One region of the Alcanivorax sp. MD8A genome, then DNA from elsewhere that is predicted to be linked to it. Evidence: predicted binding sites of a transcription regulator. Region 1 holds the regulator's gene; each other region holds the start of a gene.
What was found. The regulator LexA, encoded in region 1, represses DNA repair genes until DNA is damaged. The targets are predictions, from matches to a motif close to TACTGTNTANNTANACAGTA.
Positions count from the first base shown of each region.

Region 2: the regulator LexA is predicted to act here: its motif matches at 4,529-4,548, upstream of A15D_RS07555 (PA0069 family radical SAM protein).
Region 3: the regulator LexA is predicted to act here: its motif matches at 4,045-4,064, upstream of recN (DNA repair protein RecN).

Region 1 is NZ_AQOQ01000037.1:22,450-30,667, reverse strand. Features, by position in the region: gene A15D_RS14910 (universal stress protein) at 81-530, shown strand; gene A15D_RS14905 (cyclic nucleotide-binding domain-containing protein) at 558-1,208, opposite strand; gene lexA (transcriptional repressor LexA) at 1,475-2,089, shown strand; gene A15D_RS14895 (DUF1499 domain-containing protein) at 2,121-2,537, shown strand; gene A15D_RS14890 (TatD family hydrolase) at 2,488-3,312, shown strand; gene A15D_RS14885 (glutaredoxin family protein) at 3,521-3,742, opposite strand; gene rlmKL (bifunctional 23S rRNA (guanine(2069)-N(7))-methyltransferase RlmK/23S rRNA (guanine(2445)-N(2))-methyltransferase RlmL) at 3,742-5,856, opposite strand; gene rmf (ribosome modulation factor) at 6,127-6,333, shown strand; gene A15D_RS14870 (quinone-dependent dihydroorotate dehydrogenase) at 6,686-7,687, opposite strand; gene A15D_RS14865 (RND family transporter) at 7,963-8,218, opposite strand, start outside.
Region 2 is NZ_AQOQ01000011.1:17,082-25,299, forward strand. Features, by position in the region: gene A15D_RS07550 (NAD-glutamate dehydrogenase) at 1-4,454, shown strand, start outside; gene A15D_RS07555 (PA0069 family radical SAM protein) at 4,565-5,629, shown strand; gene A15D_RS07560 (SDR family oxidoreductase) at 5,736-6,497, shown strand; gene A15D_RS07565 (TetR/AcrR family transcriptional regulator) at 6,494-7,117, shown strand; gene A15D_RS07570 (alpha/beta family hydrolase) at 7,114-7,743, shown strand; gene A15D_RS07575 (hotdog fold domain-containing protein) at 7,812-8,218, opposite strand, start outside.
Region 3 is NZ_AQOQ01000005.1:131,078-139,295, forward strand. Features, by position in the region: gene dnaK (molecular chaperone DnaK) at 1-1,753, opposite strand, end outside; gene grpE (nucleotide exchange factor GrpE) at 1,984-2,559, opposite strand; gene hrcA (heat-inducible transcriptional repressor HrcA) at 2,910-3,959, opposite strand; gene recN (DNA repair protein RecN) at 4,099-5,766, shown strand; gene fur (ferric iron uptake transcriptional regulator) at 6,272-6,673, opposite strand; gene A15D_RS04430 (outer membrane protein assembly factor BamE) at 6,783-7,190, shown strand; gene A15D_RS04435 (RnfH family protein) at 7,254-7,556, opposite strand; gene A15D_RS04440 (sodium-dependent transporter) at 7,556-8,218, opposite strand, start outside.

The DNA of each region.
Region 1 (8,218 bases):
CTGTACTGTGAATTACCCCGCTGGCAACCACTGCAAGGCGAGTTATACTGCCGGGAAAGACGGCTTTCATGGAGAGAATCGTGCCTACGCCCTATCGCAAGATCCTGGTTGCCATCGACGGCAGCGATGAATCCGCACAGGTGCTATCCCGTGCCGCTGGCGTCCTGTCTGGCAACGAAGGAGAGCTTCACCTCATCCATGTGATCGAACCGCTGGCGCTGGCCTACGGCGCCGATGTCCCCATGGATGTCACTGACCTGCAGACCGGGCTGATGGAACAGGCCCGGGAAATGGCCAGGCGCTATGCCCAGCGCTACCAGATTCCCGATGGCAACGTGCACGTAGAGCTGGGTTCTATCGAGAAGACCATCCTCGACAAGGCCGACAAGCTGGAGGCCGACCTGATTGCTGTCGGCAGCCACACCCGCAGTGGTCTGGCGTTGCTACTGGGGTCCACGGCTCGCGGGCTGGTCCCCGGTGCCCATTGTGATGTTCTGGCAGTGAAGGTCGACCAGAATGGCAAGGGCTAGGGAACCTCTGAATAACGCCTTGCGTGCTTAGGTCAGCTGGATCGTGCCGGTATTGGCCTGACTTTCCTCGTTCCAGCGGCATAGCAGCTCTGCCAGGCTCTGGGCCTGTTCGCGCAGGGCATCCAGTTCTTCTGCACTGCCTTTCTCACCGTGAAAAACGGGCAACTTGCGCATGGACTGCACCAGTTCGTGAGTTGGGGATTGCATACGCTTGACCTCCAGGGTCCAGCGTATGTGGTGCACAATCATATGAAAAAAGGCCAAACGGGTCGCCAGGGAATACGGGCTGTCATCCTCATTGAAGGCATTGAAATCCAGACTCGCCAGCACCGCTTCACGGGCATTGTCCGCGACCCTAATCGTGGCGCTGCGCGGGGTGCCGAGCAGCATGGACAAGGTGCCGAACACCTCACCGGGAGACACGTAATACAGTGGAGCCTCACTGCCCTGCTCTGCGCACACTTCCAACTGACCACGCAACAGGAAATACAGCGTGGAATCCACGTCACCGGCACGAATTACCGTGTCGCCGGAACCCGCTACCCATAACCGGGTGTTCTGTTCAATCTGGGCAAACTGTGCCTGATCGTCCCTGGCAATTTCATTGAAAAACGGGACCCCGGAAAGTAACTGCCGAACCCGCTGCTGGCCGAAATCATTATTGTTGGCCTGCTCCATCTACCTTCCCCGTTTAGCCTGACCCATGCCATTGATGGATATGAAAACCCAATGCTAGTGCCCACGACCAGACAGGGCAACGGCAGGAATGACAAATCCGTGCGCCTTACTGGTCAGGGGAACCTGGACAAATAACACTGTTCATATTGTCAGTGCTCGTGCTAGGATCAAAATCAATGGCCCCAATGTCGCCTTTGGCTGACAGAGGCAATCAGGAAATGCGCACACGGGAAGGCGCCATTTCTGACGACCACACGGAGAAGGTTATGAGCAGCAAACTGACTGAACGCCAGCAACAGGTTCTGGATTGCATTCGTGAGTGCCTGGCCGACACAGGCATGGCGCCAACCCGCGCCGAGATCGCAGATATCATGGGCTTCCAGTCCAAGAATGCGGCGTCTGACCATCTCCGTGCGCTGGAACGCAAGGGCTATATCAAGCTCCATAGCGACCGCTCCCGCGGTATCCAGCTGCTCGATAACGCCTACTGGTCAGAAGAAGAATTGCCCATCGTCGGCAAGGTGGCGGCCGGTGTACCCATTGAAGCCATTGAAAACGTGGAGCGAACCGTTCCCGTCCCCCAGGGGTTGTTCAAGCAGCGCCCAACCTACCTGTTGAAGGTTCAGGGCGACAGCATGATTGATGCCGGTATCTTTGATGGCGATCTTATCGCCGTGCGCAAATCGAATGTGGCCCGCAACGGCGAGATCGTTGTCGCCAGAATTGACGAAGAAGTCACAGTCAAGACATTAAAACTGAACAAGTCCAGTGCTACCCTGCTACCGGCGAATGAGGCCTATGAGCCCATCAAGGTGCCAGCCGACCAGCTGGTTATCGAAGGTATTTTTGTGGGGTTGATCCGTGATCCGAATTCTTATTAGTGTCCTTGTTCTGGTACTGAGTAGCAGTGTCATGTCAGACGATAATAACTTGCTCGCGCCCTGCCCGAATTCCCCCAACTGTGTGTCCAGCCTGAGCGGCAGCAAGGACCACTGGGTTCCCCCTCTGGAGGTATCGGACAACCGTGACACCAGTCTCCAGCGTCTCCAGACCGTATTGGATGCCCAGCCCCGTGTGGAATATGACGTGGTCGGCCAGTCGCGCATTCAGGCTCGCTTCAAGAGCCTGGTACTTCGCTTTACGGACGACGTCACATTTTACGTACGCGAAAATGGCGTCGTAGAGGTCCGCTCTGCGTCCCGTGTCGGTTACTGGGATTTAGGTGCCAACCGCCGTCGGGTAGAATCCCTGCGCAGCAAACTGGCAGAACTGAAATCCAATGACACAACCGCACAACACACTCCCCGAAGCGCCCATCCTCTGGGCTGATATCGGCGTCAACCTGACGGACAAGCAGTTCCGTGAGGACCGCAATGACGTTATCGACCGTGCTCGCGCTGCCGGGGTGACCTGGCAGCTGATCACCGGCACCAGCCTCGACGAATCCCGGCAGGCCGTCACTCTGGCATCACAGCACGACGACCTGTTCGCGACAGCGGGCCTTCACCCACACAGTGCACGCTTTTATTCGCCGGAAATGGAAAAAGAACTGCGTGAGTTGCTCAAGTCGCCAGAGGTCCGCGCGGCAGGAGAAATGGGCCTGGACTTCAATCGGGACTTTTCCCCCCGCCCGGATCAGGAAAGGGCGTTCGAAGCACAATTAGCCCTGGCGGCTGAAGCCGGGCTGCCTGTTTTTCTGCATGAGCGCGATGCCCATGACCGCTTTCTGCCGATCCTCAAGGCCTGGCGTGACCAACTGAAAGGGGCCGTTGTGCATTGCTTTACGGGCTCGAAACGGGCGCTGTTCGACTATCTGGATCTGGATTGCCACATCGGTATCACCGGTTGGGTGTGCGATGAACGCCGTGGCAAGGAGCTCGCCACTCTGGTGCCCAATATTCCGGACAATCGCCTGCTGCTGGAGACCGACGCGCCCTATCTGATCCCCCGTGACCTCCCTGAGCCGCCCGTGCAAAAACGCCGCAATGAGCCGTGCCTGTTACCGTGGATTGGCCAACGTGTTGCTACACTTCGAGAACAGGAAGTGACGGCTCTCGCAGCCATCACCTCAGACAACGCCGCAACGCTTTTCTCCGGGCGTTGACACACAACCCAAACCCACTCACAACACGTGTGTATCCTGAGAGATACCATGGTGACCCTGCATGGGATTCTGCCCACCACAGCCGGCTGGACAGCAGAGTGAGAGCAGTCGTCCGCCCGCGATGCCCCTCACCCGGCCGTTCATTCGCGGTGGAACCATCGCTCCCACAATTCCGGTGCCCCCTTGTGGGATATTGCCTGCAAGCGATTCAGCCCTGAAGAAACGCCTGGACTTCGAGCAGCCCGAAGGGCCAGGCAAGCTCCTTACCTTCGCGAGACAATACCGGGATTCGCTCGCCGTATCGTGCAATCAGGGCATCATCCTCCGCCACATCCACTGCCGTGATTTCCTGAGAGGGATTCACCATCAATAGCAGCTCGCGCGCCTGATCACACAGGTGACAACCCACGGTGGTGTAGAGCACAACCATTAGCCCTCCTCCACATGCCGGATCGCATAGAGCACGTGAACCTTGTCGTTGCGACGGAAGTCCTCGGGAATACTCCAGCGAGTCAGATCTTCCACGTCATACCACTTGCGAATGGATTCATCCAGTTGGAAGCGACGGTAGTTGCACGAAAAGTAGAGCACCCCTCCCCGCTCCAGCCGCTTCATGATTTTGCGGATCAGATCACCATGATGTTCTTCCACCACGAAGTCACTGCGGGACTTGTTATTGGAAAAGGTCGGCGGATCGCAAAACACGATGTCGAACTGCTCACGGCACTCATCCAGCCAGCGCATGGTGTCAGAACGTTCCATCGCATGCTGATCCGTTGAAAAGCCATTCAGCGCAAGGTTACTGGCCGCCCATTCGAGGTACTTTTTGGATGCATCGACCGTCACTGTACGCTTGGCTCCGCCCACAGCGGCATGCACAGTAGCAGAACCGGTGTAAGCGAACAGATTGAGAAAGCGCTTGCCCGAGGCTTCCTCGGCGATTCGCAACCGCACCGGTCGATGATCCAGGAACAGGCCGGTATCCAGATAGTCCTGCAGGTTGACCAGCAATTGGGCCTGCCCTTCCCGCACTGGCCGGTAGTGACCTTGCCCATCCAGTTTCTGGTATTGCTGCTTGCCCTTCTGCCGTTCACGAGTGCGAAGATGCACCTGCTCGCGGTGCACCCCCAGTGCGGCCCTCACGGCGGTCACGGCCAAGTCGCGTCGGACTTTCGCCTTTTCCGGATCGACGGTTTTCGGTGCCTTGAATTCCTGTACCAGCACCTGGTCGCCATAGATGTCCACCGCCACATTGAACTCGGGCAGATCACGGTCATAAAGGCGATAACACTGGATATCTTCGCGCTCCAGCCAGCGCCGCAGATGCTTGCCATTCTTGCGCAAACGATTGAGGAGCGGCTTGGCGTCTTCGGGAACGTCAAAGGCCGATTCATCGGCCACCCTGACCACCACCGGCGCAGCCAGTGAACGCGGCAGATAACGGCGGATAAAGTTGTTGAAGGGGCCATTCTTCAGGCGCCACTGGGTATCCAGCGTCATCCCGGTCCGGTCCATCACCTGCGCATCTGCCCCCAGTAAAATGGCGGTCCATTGCGGTGCCAGCACAGACAAGGTGCGCCCCAGACCCAGATGCAGCCATCCTGCCTGTTCCTGCTCGTCCAGGCGCTCGCCCCAGGGCGGGTTGGTGAGCAAGATCCCCTGTTCGGCAAAATCACGCTGGCGCAGGGCGCCCAGCTCACGGCGCTCAACGTGAATGGCCGCTCGAACCCCTGCCCGCTCCGCGTTTTGCTGGGCAAGTTGTATCGCCTTCAAATCGGCATCAAACCCTTTCAGCGACAGCGTAGGCACAGGCCGCTCAGCAGAGTTCGATGCCTCGGCCATGGCGGCTTCCCACAACTGCCGGCGACAACCCCGCCAATGTTGAAAACCATAATGGCGACGGTTGGCACCTGCCGCCCGCCCAGCTGCCATCAAGGCCGCCTCGATCAACAAGGTGCCTGAGCCACAAAAAGGGTCCAGCAGTGCGGCTGGCCGGTCTTTGCTGGCCCACCCTGCGGCCCATAGCATGGCCGCTGCCAGCGTCTCGCGCAGTGGCGCCCGACCACCGGCCAGGCGATAACCCCGCCGGTGCAACGGCTCCCCTGCAAGATCAAGCCAAAGGTGCGCTTCGTTCTGGTCTAACCGGGCCCTTACGCAACAGCTACCACGGGGGTCACGGGAAATGGGGAAGGCATCACCCAGCGCCTGAATAAACCGCTTGGCGCTGATACGGTTATCGCCACGCACACCGAGACCATGCTCCACATGCACGTGCAACGGCGCATCATTGCCCACCAGCGCACGCCAGTCCTGGCTGGCGGCCAACTTTTCCGGGGCAATATCCGGGGTCAGTTGCAGGGTTGCCAGGGGCAATAACACCCGCTCAGCCAGCCGCGACCACAGGCACACCGTCAAGGCATCGGCACTGCCTCCACTGAACACCACATGCGCCTTGCCCGTCTCTGTTACCGGCATTCCCAGGTGGCTCAGTTCTTCGGCCAGCAACGGGGCCAACCCGGGCATGCTGGTAGCGACAAATTCCATTATCTATTCCTCATAAGTGACTGTTTTATGCACAGGAAGAATTTTTATCCATTCAATTTCAACCAGTTACATAAACTGTCATCGTGCTGTCCTTTATACGTCATATGCTTAAAGGACGGCCAGCATATTGCTACTTGGTATTCGACACACCCTGGTGCCTTTCCCATACTGAATGTGTCGACCCTGAAGATGAAGCCATTCATTACACGGGCATCGCTTTTGCCCGGGGGTCATTCTTGTGTACCGCTGTCTGTGAAAGGGAAAGCGTCTATGAAGCGACAAAAACGAAACAGAGACGACCGCGCCTATAGCCGGGGATACAACGCCGGCCTCGATGGAAAATCCCGTGAAGATTGCCCCTTCGGTTCGTTAACCGCACGAACTAACTGGATGGGGGGCTGGCGTGAAGGCCGCACCCACTTCGCACAGGGTATGCTGGGTGTTGCCAGCATCCAGAATCTGAAAAACATCGGATAATCTCCTCAGTTCCTCATCGCGCCGACGCGTTCGCGCGCCGACCCACAGGGCCCCACCAGGGCCCTTTTTAATGCTTCATCGCGGGTTTCCGGGAAAAGCCCAATTTAATCCCCTCCCTTTCCGTAGGAGCGTCGCTGGCGGCGCGATAACCCACGTCGTTAAAGACTGATTTACCACAGAGGTCACAGGGTTCACTGAGAAAGACGGTTTTCCTCTGTGTACCCTGTGTCCTCTGTGGTGAAAGTGCTTTTGATCCTGGTCTGGGATCGCGCCGCAAGCGACGCTCCTACGGAAAGACGATTCCCGATAATCCGCGATGAACCTTTTTAATGCGAGTCAAAAAGGGAAAAAGCTATTTCCAGGCCCTGGCGATATCACCGACCAAACCGGGGCCCTGGTAAATCAATCCGCTGTAGACCTGCACCAACTCAGCGCCCAGTCGCTGTTTCTCCAGCGCATCCGCCGCACTATTGATCCCGCCCACACCGATAATCGGGATTCTTCCTCTAAGCGCCGTACTCATGGTCGCCAGTGCCTGATTGGCAATCGGGGTCAGCGGTGCACCGCTCAAGCCCCCCTGTTCTTCGGCATTGGCCAGGCCTTTGACGCCCTCACGGGACAGGGTGGTATTGCCCACACAAACACCGTCAATACCGTGCGCGACAAAAGCCTCAGCCATGGCATGCAGCTCTTCTTCAGTATTATCCGGGGCAATCTTGATCACCAGCGGAACCCGGCGTCGGTGCTGCTGGTCCAGGCGGGTTTGTGCCTCACGGAGCGTGCCCAGCAATTTATCCAGCGCTTCACCGTGCTGAAGCTCGCGAAGCCCGGGGGTATTGGGGGAAGACACATTGACCACCAGATAGGTTGCATAGGCATGTACCTTTTGCTGACAGGCAAGGTAATCCTGCACGGCATCTTCCACCGGGGTGTCTTTGTTCTTGCCGATGTTGATCCCCAGCACCCCTTTATAACGGCTGCTTTTTACGGCACCGACCAGATAATCTACGCCCAGATTATTGAAACCCATCCGATTGATGATGCCGCCCGCTTCAGGCACCCGAAACAGGCGTGGCTTCGGGTTCCCTGGCTGAGGTCTCGGGGTGATGGTGCCGACCTCAATGAAGCCAAAGCCCAGATCGGCCAAGCCGTCGATACAGTCACCGTTCTTGTCCAGACCCGCTGCGAGCCCAACCGGGTTGGGGAACTCAATGCCCATGACCTGACGGGGACGATGGGGTACAGCACCCGGCCACAACTTGCCCGCACGTTTTCGCAACATGGCCAGGGTGAGCTCATGGGAATGTTCAGCGGACAGGGAAAACAGCAACGGTCTGGCGAGGGAATACAACATCGATGGGCCCGAATCAGTGAAAACCGCCGGCATTATAGCCAACGGCTGTGGTGACTACGATGCTTTGTGTCGGACAGGAGCCGCGTCATCCGCTGAAGCCCCGCTCCACGGTGTGTCGGCGTGTCCTCCATAGGGGCTCGGAGGGTGAGCGCAGCCAATCACCGACGCTCTTACGGGATGGTCTCGGTTGTGATCCATTCCCTCAAATACGCGTCGACCACAAAAAAGGCCCGGCATAGCCGGGCCAATAACAACTAACGAAACCAGCGCGTCAGTTAGCCGCGTTGACGGGCTCGCGCTGCATTCGGCTTGAGCAGGAAACGGCCCAGCGCCGGCAGCAGCCACAGGGCGCCGATCATGTTCCACAAGAACATGAAGGTCAGCAGGATCCCCATGTCAGCCTGGAACTTGATGGAGCTGAACACCCAGAAAATCACACCCACGGCCAGGGTAATACCGGTGAAGGCAACCGCTTTACCCGTGGTTTTGAGGGTTTCCTTATAGGCGTCTTCCAGACCCATACCCTGTTTC
Region 2 (8,218 bases), on a different contig from region 1:
ACTGGACCATTCATCCGGTGGTGCAGCTACGGCGCGATGACAAAGGCCAGATCATCCAGGTGCAAGGGGTTGGCGACGGTGAACACCCTGCGGAATCGCTGATCCATGTCGAATTCGAGCCGCTGGGCAGTCCTGAGGCCTATGCCCGCTTGCAGGAGCAGTTGGAGCTGGTGCTGGGGGAGTTGCGGGTGGTGGTAGCGGATTATCCGGCAATGCTCGCCAACCTGCAGGCAACCCGTGAGAATCTTTCTGGTCATTTTCCGGAACGGGACCAGCAAGAACTGGAAGAAGCGGGTGCGTTTATCGAGTGGTTAAGCCAGGACCACTTTACCTTTCTTGGCTATGCCCGCTCCCATGCAGAGGCTGTGGATGATGGCATGCAACTGCATCTGGAAAATGATGCCGGCCTGGGCATTGCCAGGCATGGCAGCCGTTATGCCGATGCGGATGAGTTCATCGCCCCCCATGATGAAATGGCCAAGTACATCAGCCATGGCCGGCTGGTGGTCGTAACCAAGGCCAACGCCCGTTCTTCGATCCATCACCCTCATTACATGGATGTGATTTCCATCAAGCGGTTGGCGCAAGACGGAAGTGTAGAGGGCACGGACCGCTATATCGGCCTGTTTTCCCTGGATGCCTATATCAATCGTCCCCGGGATATTCCGCTGATTCGCCGCAAGGTGAACTACGTGCTGGAGCGGTCACGGTTGCCCGAGCGCTCCCATTCCGGCAAGCACTTGCGAGACATCATTTACCAGTTGCCCCGTGATGAATTGTTTCAGTGCAGTGAAGAAGAGCTCTATCACATCTGCATGGGCATCCGGGCCCTGCGTGACCGTCATCATTTGCGCCTGTTCATGCGCCGTGATCGTTACGGTCGCTTTTACTCCTGCATGGTCTACCTCAGTCGCGAGCGCTACTCACGTGAATTACGTGACCACGTTACCAATGAGCTGAAGAGCTTGTGTAATGGCTTGTCGGTGGAGCGCACGGTTGACTTCCTCCGTGAAGGGCTGGCGCGTATCCATTGCATTATCCGTATTCCCCAGGGAACGCATCTGGCCATGAGCGAAAGCCAGGTGGAGGAGCGACTGGTATCCGTGACGCGGTCCTGGTCGGATCAATTACGGGAGGTGCTGCACGAAGATGGCGATGAGGGAGTGAGCCTGGCGCGACGTTATGCCAGCGCCTTTCCGGTGGGGTATCAGGAAACCACGCGTGCCATGGAGGCTGCCGCTGACATTCACTACCTGTCGCAGTTGTCTGCCGACCAGCCGGTGTTGCCGTCTTTGGCGGTGGCCAGTGAGGAAGGGCCTGCCTGTCCCACCTGCTTGCGACTCTATTCCCGGGAAAAACCGATTGGTCTGTCGGATGTGCTGCCCATGCTGGAGCACTTTGGCTTGCGAGTGGTCAGTCAGGACCCGACCCGGGTGAGCGTGCGTGAAGAAGCCGATCAGTGGATCCAGGTGTTTGATGTCCGTGTCGCCGGCGATTGCGCGTTGGGTCCGGTCCAGCAGAAGCGCTATTTCGAAGAAGCCTTTCTTGTCTGTTGGCAGGGACGCATCGAAAACGATGGGCTCAACCGACTGGTGTTGCTGGCGGGGCTGGATGCCCGGCAGGTGGTTTGCCTGCGCACCCTGACAAAGTATCTGGTGCAAACCGGGCTGCCGTATTCGCAAAGCTATATGGAGCAGTTGCTGGCGGACCATGCTGTGATTGCACGGTTATTGGTGCAATTGTTCGAGAACCGTTTTGATCCTTCCTGTAGCGACAGCCAGCGCAGGGATGACGGCGTGAAACTGGCCCAGGCACTGGACCATCACCTCGATCAGGTGGCCTCTCTGGATGCGGACCGGGTATTGCGGGCGTTCCTGAGCGTTGTGCGGGCAGGCTTGCGGACCAATTTCTATCAACCGGATGAGCACGGGGATAGCAAGTCCTGGGTCAGTCTCAAGCTGGACCCGACGGTGGTATCCGAATTACCCAAACCGCTGCCCATGTTTGAAACCTTTGTGTACTCCCCGCAAATGGAGGGTATCCATCTGCGAGGCGGGCCGGTGGCCCGTGGCGGGTTGCGTTGGTCAGATCGTCGCGAGGATTTTCGCACTGAAGTGCTTGGCCTGGTCAAAGCCCAGATGGTCAAGAATGCCATCATTGTGCCGGTGGGTGCCAAGGGCGGTTTCGTGGTCAAGCAGGGGAACCCGGCGGACCGTGATGCCTGGCAGAAACAAGGGATCGCCTGCTACAAGCAGTTCATCCGTGGCCTGCTGGATATCACCGATAACCGGGAAGGGGAGACGATCGTGCCGCCCCCTGGGGTGGTGCGCCATGACAAGGATGACCCCTATCTGGTCGTGGCCGCCGACAAGGGGACCGCGACTTTCTCGGATATCGCTAACGGTCTGGCGGACGAATACGGTTTTTGGTTGGGCGATGCCTTTGCCTCTGGCGGCTCGGCAGGCTACGACCACAAGAAGATGGGCATCACCGCCCGCGGCGCCTGGGAAAGTGTGAAGCGGCACTTCCGTGAAAAGGGCAAGGACATCCAGAAGCAGCCCTTTACTGTGGCCGGTATTGGCGACATGGGAGGCGATGTCTTCGGCAATGGCATGTTGTTGTCGGAACAAATTCGGCTGGTGGCAGCGTTTAACCACCTGCACATTTTTATCGACCCGGATCCTGATCCGGCGGCCACATTCGTGGAGCGCCAGCGGCTGTTCAACACCCGTGGTGCCAGCTGGGATGATTTCGATCGTACTTGCCTGTCTGAGGGTGCAGAAGTCTATTCTCGCAGTGCCAAGAGTCTGACACTCAGTGAGCAAGCCTGCGAAGCCCTTGGGATCGCGCAGCGGACTCTGACTCCGGCTGAATTGATCACGGCGATTCTCAAGGCACCAGTGGAACTGCTCTGGAATGGCGGGATCGGCACCTATGTCAAAGGCAGCAATGAAAGCCATGCCCAGGTGGGTGACCGGGCCAATGAGGCGATTCGCATCAATGGCCGTGAACTGCGCTGCGAAGTCGTGGGCGAGGGCGGTAACCTGGGGCTGACTCAGCTCGGGCGCATTGAATATGCCCTGAACGGTGGGCGAATCAATACCGATGCCATTGATAATTCCGGCGGTGTGCATAGCTCCGACCGGGAAGTAAATATCAAGATTCCGCTCAACCAGCGCTTGCGCGATGGCCGCCTGGATCGGGACACTCGTGATCCCATGCTGGAGCGCATGACCGACGACGTGGCGAACTCGGTGCTGCGGGATAATTATGTACAAAGCCTGGCGTTGAGCCTGCTGGAATACGACGCCGAAAGTCGTCTCGACGAGCACGCCAATCACCTCCGGACGCTGGAGCGACAGGGTATCCTCAACCGGGCGGTGGAGTACTTGCCGGATGATGAAAGTCTTGGTGAGCGTCGCACCCGAGGCATGGGGCTGACCCGCCCCGAACTGTCAGTGCTGCTGTCGTACACCAAGAATGCGCTGTTTGATGCGGTGTTGGCGTCGGACGTGCCAGACGACCCGTTCTTCGATCAGGATGTGCTTCACTATTTCCCGGACGAAATGGTTCAGCACTATCGCGACGACTTGCTGCAACATGGCCTGCGCCGGGAGTTGATTGCCACGGTGCTGGCCAATGCTGTGGTTAACCGCATGGGATTTGCCTTTGTGCATCGTTTCGCCGATGAGCATGGCTTGTCCCGGCATCGTATGGTGAAAGCGTACGCCATGGCCCATGCCGTTTTTGATGGCGACCTCTACTGGGCACCGGTGGATGGTCTGGATGGGCAGGTGGACAGTCAGGTGCAGTTGCGCTTGTACGGCCGCGTGATTGGGCTCATGAAGCACATGACCACCTGGTTGCTGTTCTACAAGTGGGGGCGTCGCCCGGTGGCAGAGGCGGTGAATCGATACCGCAAGCCCATCGCCGAGCTGGAAGCCATGCTGCCAGAGGTCCTGCCGGGCAGTTACCGGGAAGAATGGCAGCAGGCGGTAGAGGGCATGGGGGACGATGGGGTTCCTGCCAAAGAAGCCCGATTGTTGGCCAACACCATGGTGCTGGGTAGCGCGCCGGATATTGTCGAGCTCGCCTCGCAGGCACAGGTGCCCCTCGCCATGGCGGCTCAGGTGTACTTCGCGGTAGGCGACCGGCTCAATATTCTCTGGCTGCTGTCGGCGATCATTGATCTGAATGTGCAAGGGAAATGGCAGGCGCTGGCCCGGGCCAATCTGCGCGAGGATACCTACCGCCTGCATCGGCAGGTGGCGGCCAAGGTACTGGAGCAGGAAGGCGATAGTGCCGATGCCCGGTTCACGGCCTGGCAGGAGAAATCCCGCAACAAGGTACAGTTCGGCATGCACCGGCTGCAGAGTCTGCAGGCGGACAGTCCCCATGATTTCATGACACTGGCGGTAGGGGTGCGTGAATTGCGCAAGTTACGCAGCCTGTAGGTGAAAACGCTCTGAGGTGACTGTGTTGATGGCCGTAATGGTGCAACAGACTTGAGCCCGGCCCCTCGCTAATATACTGTTCATATGGTCAGTATATTGAGGGGGCGATTATGCCAGCTGTCAACCGTGGCACTCTTAGCCGGATTCCCGGGCGCTTCGCCAGCCGTCACAGTGATTTGGACGAGGCGCCCCAGAATCGGCCCACCCGCTACCACCGTGAAATTGCCAAAAGTATTATTGTGACCAACCGCAGTCCGGATTTGCCTTTTTCCCAGAGCATCAATCCCTATCGCGGCTGTGAACATGGCTGCATTTATTGTTACGCGCGCCCGAACCATGCCTATGTGGATCTCTCTCCCGGGCAGGATTTCGAAAGCGAAATTTTCTGCAAGGAAAATGCCGCCGAGGTGTTGCGTGAAAGCCTTCGCAAGCCGGGCTATCAATGCCAGCCCGTCGTTCTGGGTACTGCCACCGATCCTTACCAGCCCGCCGAACGTGAGAGACGACTGACACGGGAGATGCTTCAGGTACTGGTGGATAGCCAGCATCCTTTCAGCCTGATTACCAAGAGTACCCTGGTGCTGCGGGATCTGGATCTGATTGCACCGATGGCACGGGCTGGACGTGCTTCGGTGACGGTGTCGGTCACGACCCTGGATAATCGTCTCAAGGCGCAACTGGAGCCACGTGCCAGTGGCGGCAAGGACCGACTGCGGGTCATTCGCGAGTTAAGCCGTGCGGGTGTGCCTGTGAGTGTGTTGGTGGCGCCGGTGATTCCTTTTATCAACGATCACGAACTGGAAGATATTGTCGGGCAGGTGGCCATGGCGGGGGCAGAGCATGCCGGCTATGTGGTGTTGCGGCTGCCTCATGAGGTGGGCCCCTTGTGGGAAGAGTGGCTGGCGGAGCACTACCCGGACCGGGCAGAGAAGGTCATGTCTGTGATGCGTGATTTGCATGGGGGGGCTATCTACAACAGCCGCTGGCATCAGCGGCAGTCGGGGCAGGGTGCCTGGTCACACCTGCTGCGCCAGCGCTTTGACACCGCCTGTCGTGCGGCTGGACTACAGGGGCGAGAGACTCTGGCGCTGGACACTAGCGGTTTCGTAGCGCCGGGCCCCCACGGTCAATTGGCACTCTGGGATGCTCAAAGCGCGGTGATTGGCCCACGGTGACAGGGGCTGAATGGGCTGTCGTGGTAGATTAGTTACCCAAGGTTACTTATTGGGGTGGTGGACTCGTCGACATGCTGCCCCACGACAGTCTATTCGGGAGAGTCGCATGCATGCTGTTTTGGTTACCGGTGCCAGCGCCGGGATCGGAGAAGAATTTGCCCGTCAGTTGGCAGCAGAAGGACAGCACCTTGTCCTGGTGGCACGGCGTCTGGATCGATTGGAGGCCCTGGCCAGTGAGCTGAAGGCGCGTCATAACATCGAGGTTGCCTGTATTGCTTCAGATCTGGCAGTGGCCGGCGCGGCGCAGGCACTGGTGAGTGAGCTGGACACGCGGGGTATTACCCTTGGCGGGTTGATCAATAATGCCGGTTTTGGCGACCGCGGGGGTTTTCAGGCGTTATCACTTCAGCGGCAGCTGGATATGATTCAGGTGAACGTCACGGCCTTGGTGGATCTGACCTGGCGGCTGCTGCCGGCTCTCAAGTCCCGGCCTAACAGCTTTGTCATCAATGTGGCGTCTACCGCGGCCTTTCAGGCCGGGCCCAATATGGCGGTCTACTATGCCAGCAAGGCGTTTGTGCTTTCCTTCAGTGAAGCCCTGCATGAAGAGCTCAAGGGAGAGGGCGTTGCGGTCAGTGCCTTGTGTCCGGGCGCCACGGATTCTGAATTCGCCAGCGAAGCGAATATGACCAATACCCTGCTATTCAAGGCAGGAACCATGACCCCGCAAGCAGTGGTCAGCAAGGCGTTAGCCGGAAGACGCAAAGCCATTGTTATCCCCGGTTGGAAAAACCTGATCACCGTCTGGCTGGGCAAGGTGTCGCCACGGGCAGTGACGCGCAAGCTGGCTGGTCTGTTGCAGCGATGAATCAGTGCCGCTTCCAGCGAGCCCGCTCGCCAGAGCAGAAGGCCCTGCGGCGTGCGCAGATACTTGATGCTGCGGCGGGATATTTTTCACGACAACGATTCGAGACCATCAGTCTGGTCGATATCGCACGTCAGGCCGGTGTCACCAAGGCTGCGCTCTATCGGTATTACCCCTCCAAGGAAGCCCTGTTTCTGGCGCTGTACCTCGGTGAACTGGAAGACATGGTGGCAGTGCCATTGCCGGAGGGGCAGGCGGGCCCCATGTGGGAACGCCTCAGCGAGCTATTGCTGAGCAGACCCCTGTTCTGTCGGCTGACGGCAATTCTTCACAGTGTGCTGGAGCAAAACCTGGATGCGGATCAGGCGCGCCGGTTTAAAGCGTCGTTACTGCAACATTTCACGATTTTAGCCCAGCGGTTGTCGGATCACTTCGGGTTACCTGTCGACAAGGCCGGCACTTATCTGCTGCAGGTCCAGCAGGCGCTTATCGGTTGCTGGGCCCTGAGTCACCCTGCGCCCGTGGTGGCGGACGTTATCAAACAACCTCCCCTTGATCTGTTCCAGGTGGATTTCAGGCTAGCCTTGCAAGCCCATCTGAAAGCACTCGAAGACGCGCTATGACACTAATCAGTTCCGCCAAAAACCCCGTGGCTACCCTGTTGTTGGCTCACGGCGCAGGGGCTCCCATGGACAGCCCGTTTATGGAATCGCTGGCAGCGGCGTTGGCTGACCGGGGAATTCAGGTGGTGCGCTTTGAATTCCCCTATATGCAGCGCAGACGCGAGGAACAGCGCAAGTTTCCCCCGAATCGCGCCCCCCAACTGCTGGAGGCCTTTGCCAGGCAAGTGGCCAGCGTTGAGCGGTCAGGCCTGCCCTTGTGGGTAGGTGGGAAATCCATGGGCGGCCGGATGGCATCAATGCTGGCAGCGGAGGGCGCGAGCGAGATCGATGGTGTCGTCGCGTTTGGCTACCCGTTTCATCCTCCCGGCAAACCCGAAAACACCCGAACGGAACACCTGGCATCACTCGCGGTGCCGATGCTGATTTGTCAGGGAGAACGTGACCCTTTTGGCAAGCCGGAGGAGGTGAAAGGGTATTCGCTGGATGAAGGGATCCGTGTTCAGTGGCTGGAGGGTGGAGACCATGACTTTAAACCGCTCAAGCGCAGCGGCAGGACGCAGCAGCAGCTAATAGAGGAAGCGGCGAGTAGGGTGTTGGCGTTTATGCAGCGCGAAAGCGAAGCGTAAGTTGCGGTGTCGACCCAGTGACAGGTCGGTTGCGGAAATTGGCAAGTGCCAATTTCCGCAGCGATGAATCACTTGGCCGGTTTTTCACTGACCCACAGGTTAATGGTGCCTTCTACGACCACCGTGCCGTCGTCACGCATGGCCTTGACGGTGACAGGCAGGTCACCCGGCTTCCAGTCTTCCGGTTTTACCTCGGCAGTGGCGGTGATGTTGCTGCTGGCCTTGGCGGTGTAATTCACGTTCATGCCTTTGGGGATCCAGCGCAGGTGCTTGGGAATCGACGATTCCGCCATGGCCCCCATGGCGCACTCGAGGGCATTACAAATGGCGATCACATGGACTGTCTGGATGTGGTTCTCCACCCCTTTGCGTTTTTTGAATTTCACTTCGCAGAAGTTGGGGCGCAATTCCGTGATGACCGGAGTGATGGTGGCAAAATAGGGGGCCTTGCGGCTGAACACCATGGAAAACAGCT
Region 3 (8,218 bases), on a different contig from region 1:
CGATGTCGTCCTTGTCGCTGCCCTTGGCGGCTTCTTCCAGTTCGTCACAGGCCTTGGTGATGGACTCTTTCTCTTCGTCCGTGGCCTTGTCGCCCGCTTCGTCGAGGGTCTTGCGAGTCGCGTGCACCAGATGGTCGGCCTGGTTGCGAGTCTGCACCAGCTCTTCGAACTTCTTGTCTTCGTCCGCGTGCGCTTCGGCATCCGCGACCATTTGATCGATCTCTTCATCGGACAGACCGGAAGAGGCCTTGATCTGAATGGACTGCTCTTTGCCAGTGGCCTTGTCTTTCGCGCTAACGTGCAGGATACCGTTGGCATCGATATCGAAGGTCACTTCGATCTGCGGCATGCCACGAGGGGCCGGCGGAATGTCTTCCAGGTTGAACTGACCCAGAGACTTGTTCTGCCCGGCCTGCTTACGCTCACCCTGCAGCACATGCACAGTCACAGCCGTCTGGTTGTCGTCTGCGGTGGAGAACACCTGCGACGCATTGGTCGGGATGGTGGTGTTCTTCTCGATCAGCGGAGTCATCACGCCACCCATGGTTTCGATACCCAGGGTCAGCGGCGTCACGTCCAGCAGCAGTACGTCAGTTACATCGCCGCTCAGTACCGCACCCTGAATGGCCGCACCCATGGCAACCGCTTCATCCGGGTTCACGTCCTTGCGCGGCTCTTTGCCGAAGAACTCGGCCACTTTCTTCTGCACCATCGGCATACGGGTCTGACCACCCACCAGGATCACATCGGTGATCTCGGCACCGCTCACACCGGCGTCTTTCAGCGCGGTCTTGCAGGGCTCCAGGGAACGGGTCACCAGATCGCCCACCAGAGACTCGAGCTTGGCGCGGGTCAACTTCACCACCAAATGCTTGGGACCGGTGGCATCGGCAGTGATGTACGGCAGGTTCACTTCCGTCTGCTCACTGGAAGACAGCTCGATCTTGGCTTTCTCGGCGGCTTCTTTCAGGCGCTGCATGGCCAGCGGATCGCCACCCAGATCGATACCGGAATCTTCCTTGAACTGGGCCGCCAGATAGTTGATCACGGCCAGGTCAAAGTCCTCACCACCCAGGAAGGTGTCACCATTGGTGGCCAGCACTTCAAACTGGTGCTCGCCATCCACTTCGGCAATCTCGATGATGGAAATATCGAAGGTACCACCACCCAGGTCGTATACCGCGATGGTGCGGTCGCCGCCCTTCTTGTCCATACCGTAGGCCAGGGCCGCAGCAGTGGGTTCGTTGATGATACGCTTCACATCCAGACCGGCGATGCGACCGGCATCCTTGGTGGCCTGACGCTGGGAATCGTTGAAGTAAGCCGGCACGGTGATAACGGCCTCGGTGACGGTCTCACCCAGGTAATCTTCCGCGGTCTTCTTCATCTTTTTCAGCACTTGCGCAGAGATCTGCGGCGGCGCCATCTTTTCGCCCTTCACTTCCACCCAGGCGTCACCGTTGTCGGCCTTGGCAATCTTGTAAGGGACCATCTTGATGTCTTTCTGAACCACATCGTCTTCAAAACGACGACCGATCAGACGCTTCACCGCGTACAGGGTGTTTTCCGGGTTGGTCACGGCCTGACGCTTGGCAGCCTGACCGACCAGGGTTTCCTTGTCGTCGGTGTACGCGATGATGGAAGGCGTCGTACGGGCGCCTTCGCTGTTCTCGATAACCTTGGCCTTGTCGCCTTCCAGTACCGCCACACAGCTGTTGGTCGTACCCAGGTCAATACCGATAATCTTGCCCATGTGTCTCTTTCTCCTTCACACCACCCGAATCCCTTTCGGCGATTCGGTCAGTTGAACTTGTTAACTCGTCTGGCTCCTATATGGCGGTGCTTTCTGCCAATTCAAGGGAGCGTGAAGATTTTGTTTATTGCCATTTTTAGCGGGTCGGACGTCGGACGTCGGACGTCAAAACCCCAAAACCGGCCGAACAGGGCGCCTGACTTCCGACGTCAGACGTCCGACCAGAATCTTTATGGCGCCTTGCTGACCACCACCCGCGCCGGGCGAATCAGACGGCCATTGAGCTGATAGCCTTTCTCCAGCACCTCAATCACCGTGTTCGGGTCCACATTGGGTACCGGCACCATGGTCATGGCTTCATGCAATTCCGGATTGAACGGCTCATCGCTGGGGCTGATCTGCTCCAGGTTGTACTTGCCGAACACATCCAGCAGGGACTTGAGGGTCAGCTCGATGCCTTCACGGGCCGGCTTCAGGGCCTCGTCTTGCGCATCCAGCGCCGCCAGCCCACGCTCCAGGTTGTCTGCCACACTCAGCAGATCACCCGCGAATTTTTCCAGCGCGAACTTGTGGGCGTGCTGCACATCACGCTCGGCACGCTTGCGCACGTTCTGCACTTCGGCCTGGGCACGGACATCAGCCTCACCCAGTGCCTTCTTTACTTTCGCCAGTTCGGCTTCCATCTCGGCCAGCGCCTCTTCGGCGGTGGGCTCGGCTGCCTCTGCCTCGGCCTGAGCAGCCTGCTGCTCTTCCACGGTTTCTACCTGCGGCTCAGCGGCCTTCTGGTCTTTTTCCTGCTCACTCATTTGTCACTCCACATCCCTAAACCGGGCTTTTCCAGGAAAGCCGGCAAAGATATGGGAACTGTTGGTGGGGATTCAAGGGAAAGGTAGTGAATAGTTAATAGTGAACAGTTAACAGCGCCGCGAGAGGGGTTGGTGGGTGCCGGGACGGCGCAGGGCGCGTTCAGGCGGCTGTCAGCGCATCCTGTGGGAGCTTGCCTGCAAGCGATGGCCCTCCGCCTCCCCCCACCCGCGTCAGATCATGCTGAGGGAGCGGTGGTTCCACCGCGATTTTCAGCACCCTGCCGAGGGATCGTGGTCGAACGACCACTCCCACAGAGCCTTCGGCTACAGGCAGTTAGCTGTCAACTGAATTACAGCTGGGTGAGGGCCGCCGAGAGGATCTTGGCGGTGATATCCACGGTGGGGATCACTTTTTCGTAGTCCATGCGGGTGGGCCCCACCACGGCGAGAACGCCCACCGGGCCGTTCTCGGCACGGTAAGGGGCAGAAATCAGCGAGTAATCCTCGAAGGGACGAAAACCGGATTCCCGGCCAATGAAAATCTGCACCCCGTCGGCCTTCATGGAACGCTCCAGCAAATGCAGGATATCGCGCTTGTGGTTGAAGGCATCAAACAGATCCCGCAGCTGGCCCAGATTGTCCGCCTCGGCAGACTGAATCAGGTTGGACTCACCGGAAACCACATAATCAGAATCAGATTGCTCCGTGCGCAGGGCCTTGTCGGCCACCGCCACCGCCGTTTGCATCAGGGCATCCATCTGCTGACGGTCCGCATTCATGGTATTGAGCAGGCCATCGCAGATACTATTCAGATCGCAACCGGCATAGGTGTGATTGATGTAGTTGGCGGCCTGCCGCAGCTCCACCTCATCGTAATCCCGGTCGGTATGAATGATACGGTTCTGCACCTCAGAGCGGTTCACCACCAGCACCACCAGCACCCGCTTGCCCGACAAGGGCAGAAACTCCACCTGCCGCAGGGTGCTCACCTCACGGCGTGGCACCGCTACCAGCCCCGCCATACGCGTCAGCTCCGCCAGCGTCTTTGACGCCTGGGCGATCAACTCTTGCGGCGATTGCTCCGGCGCCAGCAGCTGGTTCAACTCGCGCTTCAGATCCCTGTGATCCGGCCGCTCCATCACACTGGTCGCCAGTAGGGAATCCACATACATGCGGTAACCCAATTCGGTCGGAATCCGCCCGGCAGACGTATGCGGGCTGGCCAGAATGCCCAGATCCTCCAGCTCCGCCATGATATTGCGGATGGTGGCCGGGCTGACTTTGAGACCACTGCCGGAAGCCAGCGTCTTGGAACCCACCGGCTGGCCATCGCGAATATGGCGCTCCACCAGCGTCATCAACAGGCGTTGTTTGCGTTCGTTGAGGTCCAGTTTAGTCATGGGAATATATGTACCAGAAAGTCCCGGTCATTATACAGCCCCACAGGGACTTACACTTCCCCGCTGTTTGCCCTAGTATTGGCTTTACTGACCATAAGGACAGCACCTTCATCAGTGCAGGCAAATGCAGGAGAGCCCGATGCTGACCCACCTGAGTGTTCGCCACTTCGCCACCGTCGACCAGCTGGAGCTGGAGCCAGAGAACGGACTTACCGTCATCAGCGGCGAAACCGGCGCGGGCAAGTCTGTCATTATCGATGCGCTGGGGCTGACCCTGGGAGATCGGGCCGACTCCAGCGTGGTACGGCACGGGCATGACCGGGCTGAGGTGCTCGCCACCTTTGATGTCAGCGACAATCCAGCCGCCCGGCAATGGCTGTCGGAACGGGAACTGGACGACGACAACCAGTGTCTGTTGCGCCGCACCGTGCGCGCCGATGGCCGCTCCCGGGCCTACGTGAATGGCACGCCGACCCCGCTGGCAGAAGTCCGCGATCTGGGCGAACGCCTGATCAGCATCCACAGCCAGCATGAACACCAGGCCCTGCTCAAGAAAGAGGCCCACCGGCAACTACTGGACAATTTCGCCGATGCCCGCGATCTGGCCGGCACCGTGCGTGAGCAGTGGCGCAGCTGGCAGAAAGCCCGTCGCGCCCACGACGACGCCCTCAACCAGGCCCGTGAGCAAAACGAGCGTGAAGAACTGCTGCGCTTCCAGCTGGAAGAACTGGACGCGCTTGCCCTGCAGGAAGGCGAATTGCAGGAGCTGGAACAGGAACAGCAGCGTCTGGCCAACGCCGAAGGGCTGATTCGTATCTGCCAGCAATCGCTTGGCGCCTTGTACGAAGGCGACGACGGCACCTGCAACGATCACCTCAGCCAGGTAAGCCACTGGCTCGATGATGCGCGCCGGCAAGATGAAGGCCTGGCCAGTATTGCCGACACAGTGGAATCCGCCCGCCTGCAAGTCGAAGCCGCGGCCGACGACCTGCGCCACTACCTGGAAAAACTTGATCTGGATCCGGAACGCCTCAGCCAGGTAGAAGAGCGCCTGAGCCAGTGCTACACCCTGGCCCGCAAATACCGCATTCGCCCCGAAGAACTGGTGGAGCACCATCAGGGGCTGCTGTCGGAATCCGAAGCGCTGGGCAATGTGGACGCCCACCTCCATGCCCTGGCAGAAGCGGAAAGCGCAGCAGAAAAGCAGTACATGGACAGCGCCCTGACACTCGGCAAGGCCCGGCGCAAGGCCGCCCAGTCACTCACCCAGCAAGTCCAGAAACAGCTCACCGCACTGGGCATGAAAGCTGCCGTACTCGAAGCGCGCCTGAGCGAATGCAACCCCGGCGCCGACGGGCTCGAGGACGTCGAATTCCTGTTCTCCGCCAACCCCGGCCAACCCCTGAAACCGCTGGGCAAAGTGGCCTCCGGCGGTGAATTGTCGAGGGTCAGCTTGGCCATTCAGGTGATCTGCGCCCGCAACCTCACCGTGCCCAGCCTGGTCTTCGATGAAGTCGACGTGGGCGTCGGCGGCGGTGTCGCCGAAATTGTCGGGCGCCTGCTGCGCGAGCTGGGCAGCCACGCGCAAGTACTGTGCATTACTCACCAGGCCCAGGTCGCCAGCCAGGGCCATCAGCACTGGCAAGTCAGCAAGATTCAGGGCGACGACACCACCCACACCCGCATCCACGGGCTCGATAAAGCGGCCAGAGTCGAAGAACTGGCCAGAATGCTGGGGGGCGTGGAAATCACTGAATCCACCCGCACCCACGCGAAAGAAATGCTGAGCAAGGCGCAAGCGGCCTGAAAGGCAGTTAATCGTTAACAGTGAATAGTTAATAGCTGCGCGGGAAGGGTTGGGCGGACTGACATGCCGTGCCCGCGCTCAAACCACTGTCATCAGCCTCCTGTGGCAGCCTGCTTGCAAGAGAAAGGCAGGATTCGGGAAAACACCTCCTGCAGGCATACCCAAAATTACACAGAGCACCCCAAAGGGAAAGCCTAACCCCGACCTTCCTGTGGGAGCGGTGGTTCCACCGCGATTTTCCCGGCAACGCCGGGATCGTGGTCGAACGACCACTCCCACAGTGCGATATCTCCACACGCCGACATCAAATCCAGCGCCATCCCCCGTAGGAGCCCATGCTCGCATGGCGATCCCCTCCCCCGGCAAAAGGCCAACGCATCGTCATGCAAGCATGAATGCCTGCAGGGAAAAGGGTGTTCTGGGGGCACTGACTGGGAGAGGGAGGGGAACAGCCCACGCAACACCCGGGGCTCCCCGCGTGTTGCGTGCCGCTGCGCGAAGCGTCTTACTTCTTCGGCTTCACGTACAGGACCAGCGAGTGGTCCACAATCTCGTAACCGTGCTCTTCTGCAATGGCGTGCTGACGCTTCTCGATCACCTCGTCCATAAACTCGATAACCTGCCCGGTTTCCATGCACACCATATGGTCATGATGGTCTTCATCGGCCAGCTCAAAGACCGCCGAGCCACCTTCAAAATTGTGGCGCAACACCATGCCGGCCTGCTCGAACTGGGTCAGCACCCGGTACACGGTTGCCAGCCCCACGTCTTCGCCCGCTTCCATCAGCGACTTGTAGATGTCTTCCGCGCTCAGGTGACGCTCTTCGGACTTTTCCAGCTGCTGCAGGATTTTCACCCGCGGCAAGGTCACTTTAAGGCCCGCTTTTCTCAGATCCTGATTATCCACTGCGTATGCTCCATCTGCCGTTGGGTGGCTATTATGTCGATGTCCGGAAACTTGTACCGCGATTCCAAGTCTGTATTATCGCCCGAACACTCAATGAAGTCGAAAAACCATGCCACGTATTACCGTCACATTGCTTATCACTGCCCTGCTCGCCCTGTCTGGCTGTAGCAGCCTGCGCTTCCCCGGGGTTTACCGCATCGATATCCCCCAGGGCAACTTTGTGACAGAAGACATGCTCGCCGATCTGAAGCCCGGCATGTCTCCCGACCAGGTACGCTTCGTCCTGGGCGCGCCAACCCTGGTGGATCCCTTCACGCCCGATGTCTGGTTCTACCCCATGACCTACCGTCCCGGCAAAGGGGACAATGTCAGCCAGAAGATCGCCATCTACTTTGAAGGCGGCCAGTACAGCCACTACGAAGGTCAGGTGATCGACGATTTCAAGGCGAAGACCAGCGGCCGAAATGATCGCGACCTTCAGCAAACCGCCGAAGAGCGCAAGGAAGACGCAGAGTAAACCGCACTCCGTCTCGCCAGACGCTTCCGCCAAGCCCCGGTCAGCACCGGGGCCCGCTCCTCCTCAGTCCTTCCCGGCCTTTTCCTGTGCCCGTTTCTTGCGATTGAGCTTGGGATCCGCCTTGAGCCCGCGGTAAATCTCTACACGCTCACCGGCCTTCAGCGCATGGGCGGAGGGATTGGCCACCACCTTGCCAAACACCCCCATCGAGGCCTTTTCCAGGTCCCAGCCTTCGAACTGCTCACTGATCCCCGAGAGCCGCACCGCCTCCAGCATGGTCGTGCCTTCCGGCACGTCCAGCCCGACGAGACGCTGCTTTTCCGGCAGGGCAAACGCCACTTCCACATGAATCAGGGTATCGGCCATTACCGGGCCTCCTGCGCCGCAGGTACATCCGCCGCGGCAGGCGTCTCGGGCAACGACTCCCCTTGCACCTCAGGCAGCTCGGTCACGGGCGGCTGATCTGCCGGCTCAACAGGTGCCGCCTGCTCAGCCACAGGCGCCTCAGCAACCGGCTCATCCGCCTTTTCCGGCGCAAAGGTGCTCCACACGGAGTACACCACCAACACAATCACCGCCACCGGCGAGAAGATGCGCACCAGCGCCCGCCAGATCAGGTATAGCGGGAAGCTCTTCATCGCGAGCTCCTTGCGGGCATGGGTCTCTTTCATCACCCAACCGGCAAAGACCGCGATCAACAATCCGCCCAACGGCAACATGATCGTCGTAGACAGGAATTCCATGTTGTCGAAGAAGGTACCGACCAGGAAGGTCTTGTCCTTCCAGATATTGAACGACAGCACCGACCCCAGCCCCAGCACCCAGGCGCCCAGCCCCACAATCACCGAAGACATGGCACGGTTAACGCCCTTTTCGACCAGCCAGGCCACCACCGGCTCCGCCAGACTGATAGAGGAACTCCAGGCGGCACACACCACCAGCACGAAAAACAGCGAACCGAACAACATACCGCCCGGCATCTGACCAAACGCCAGCGGCAAGGTCACAAACATCATGCCCGGTCCCTG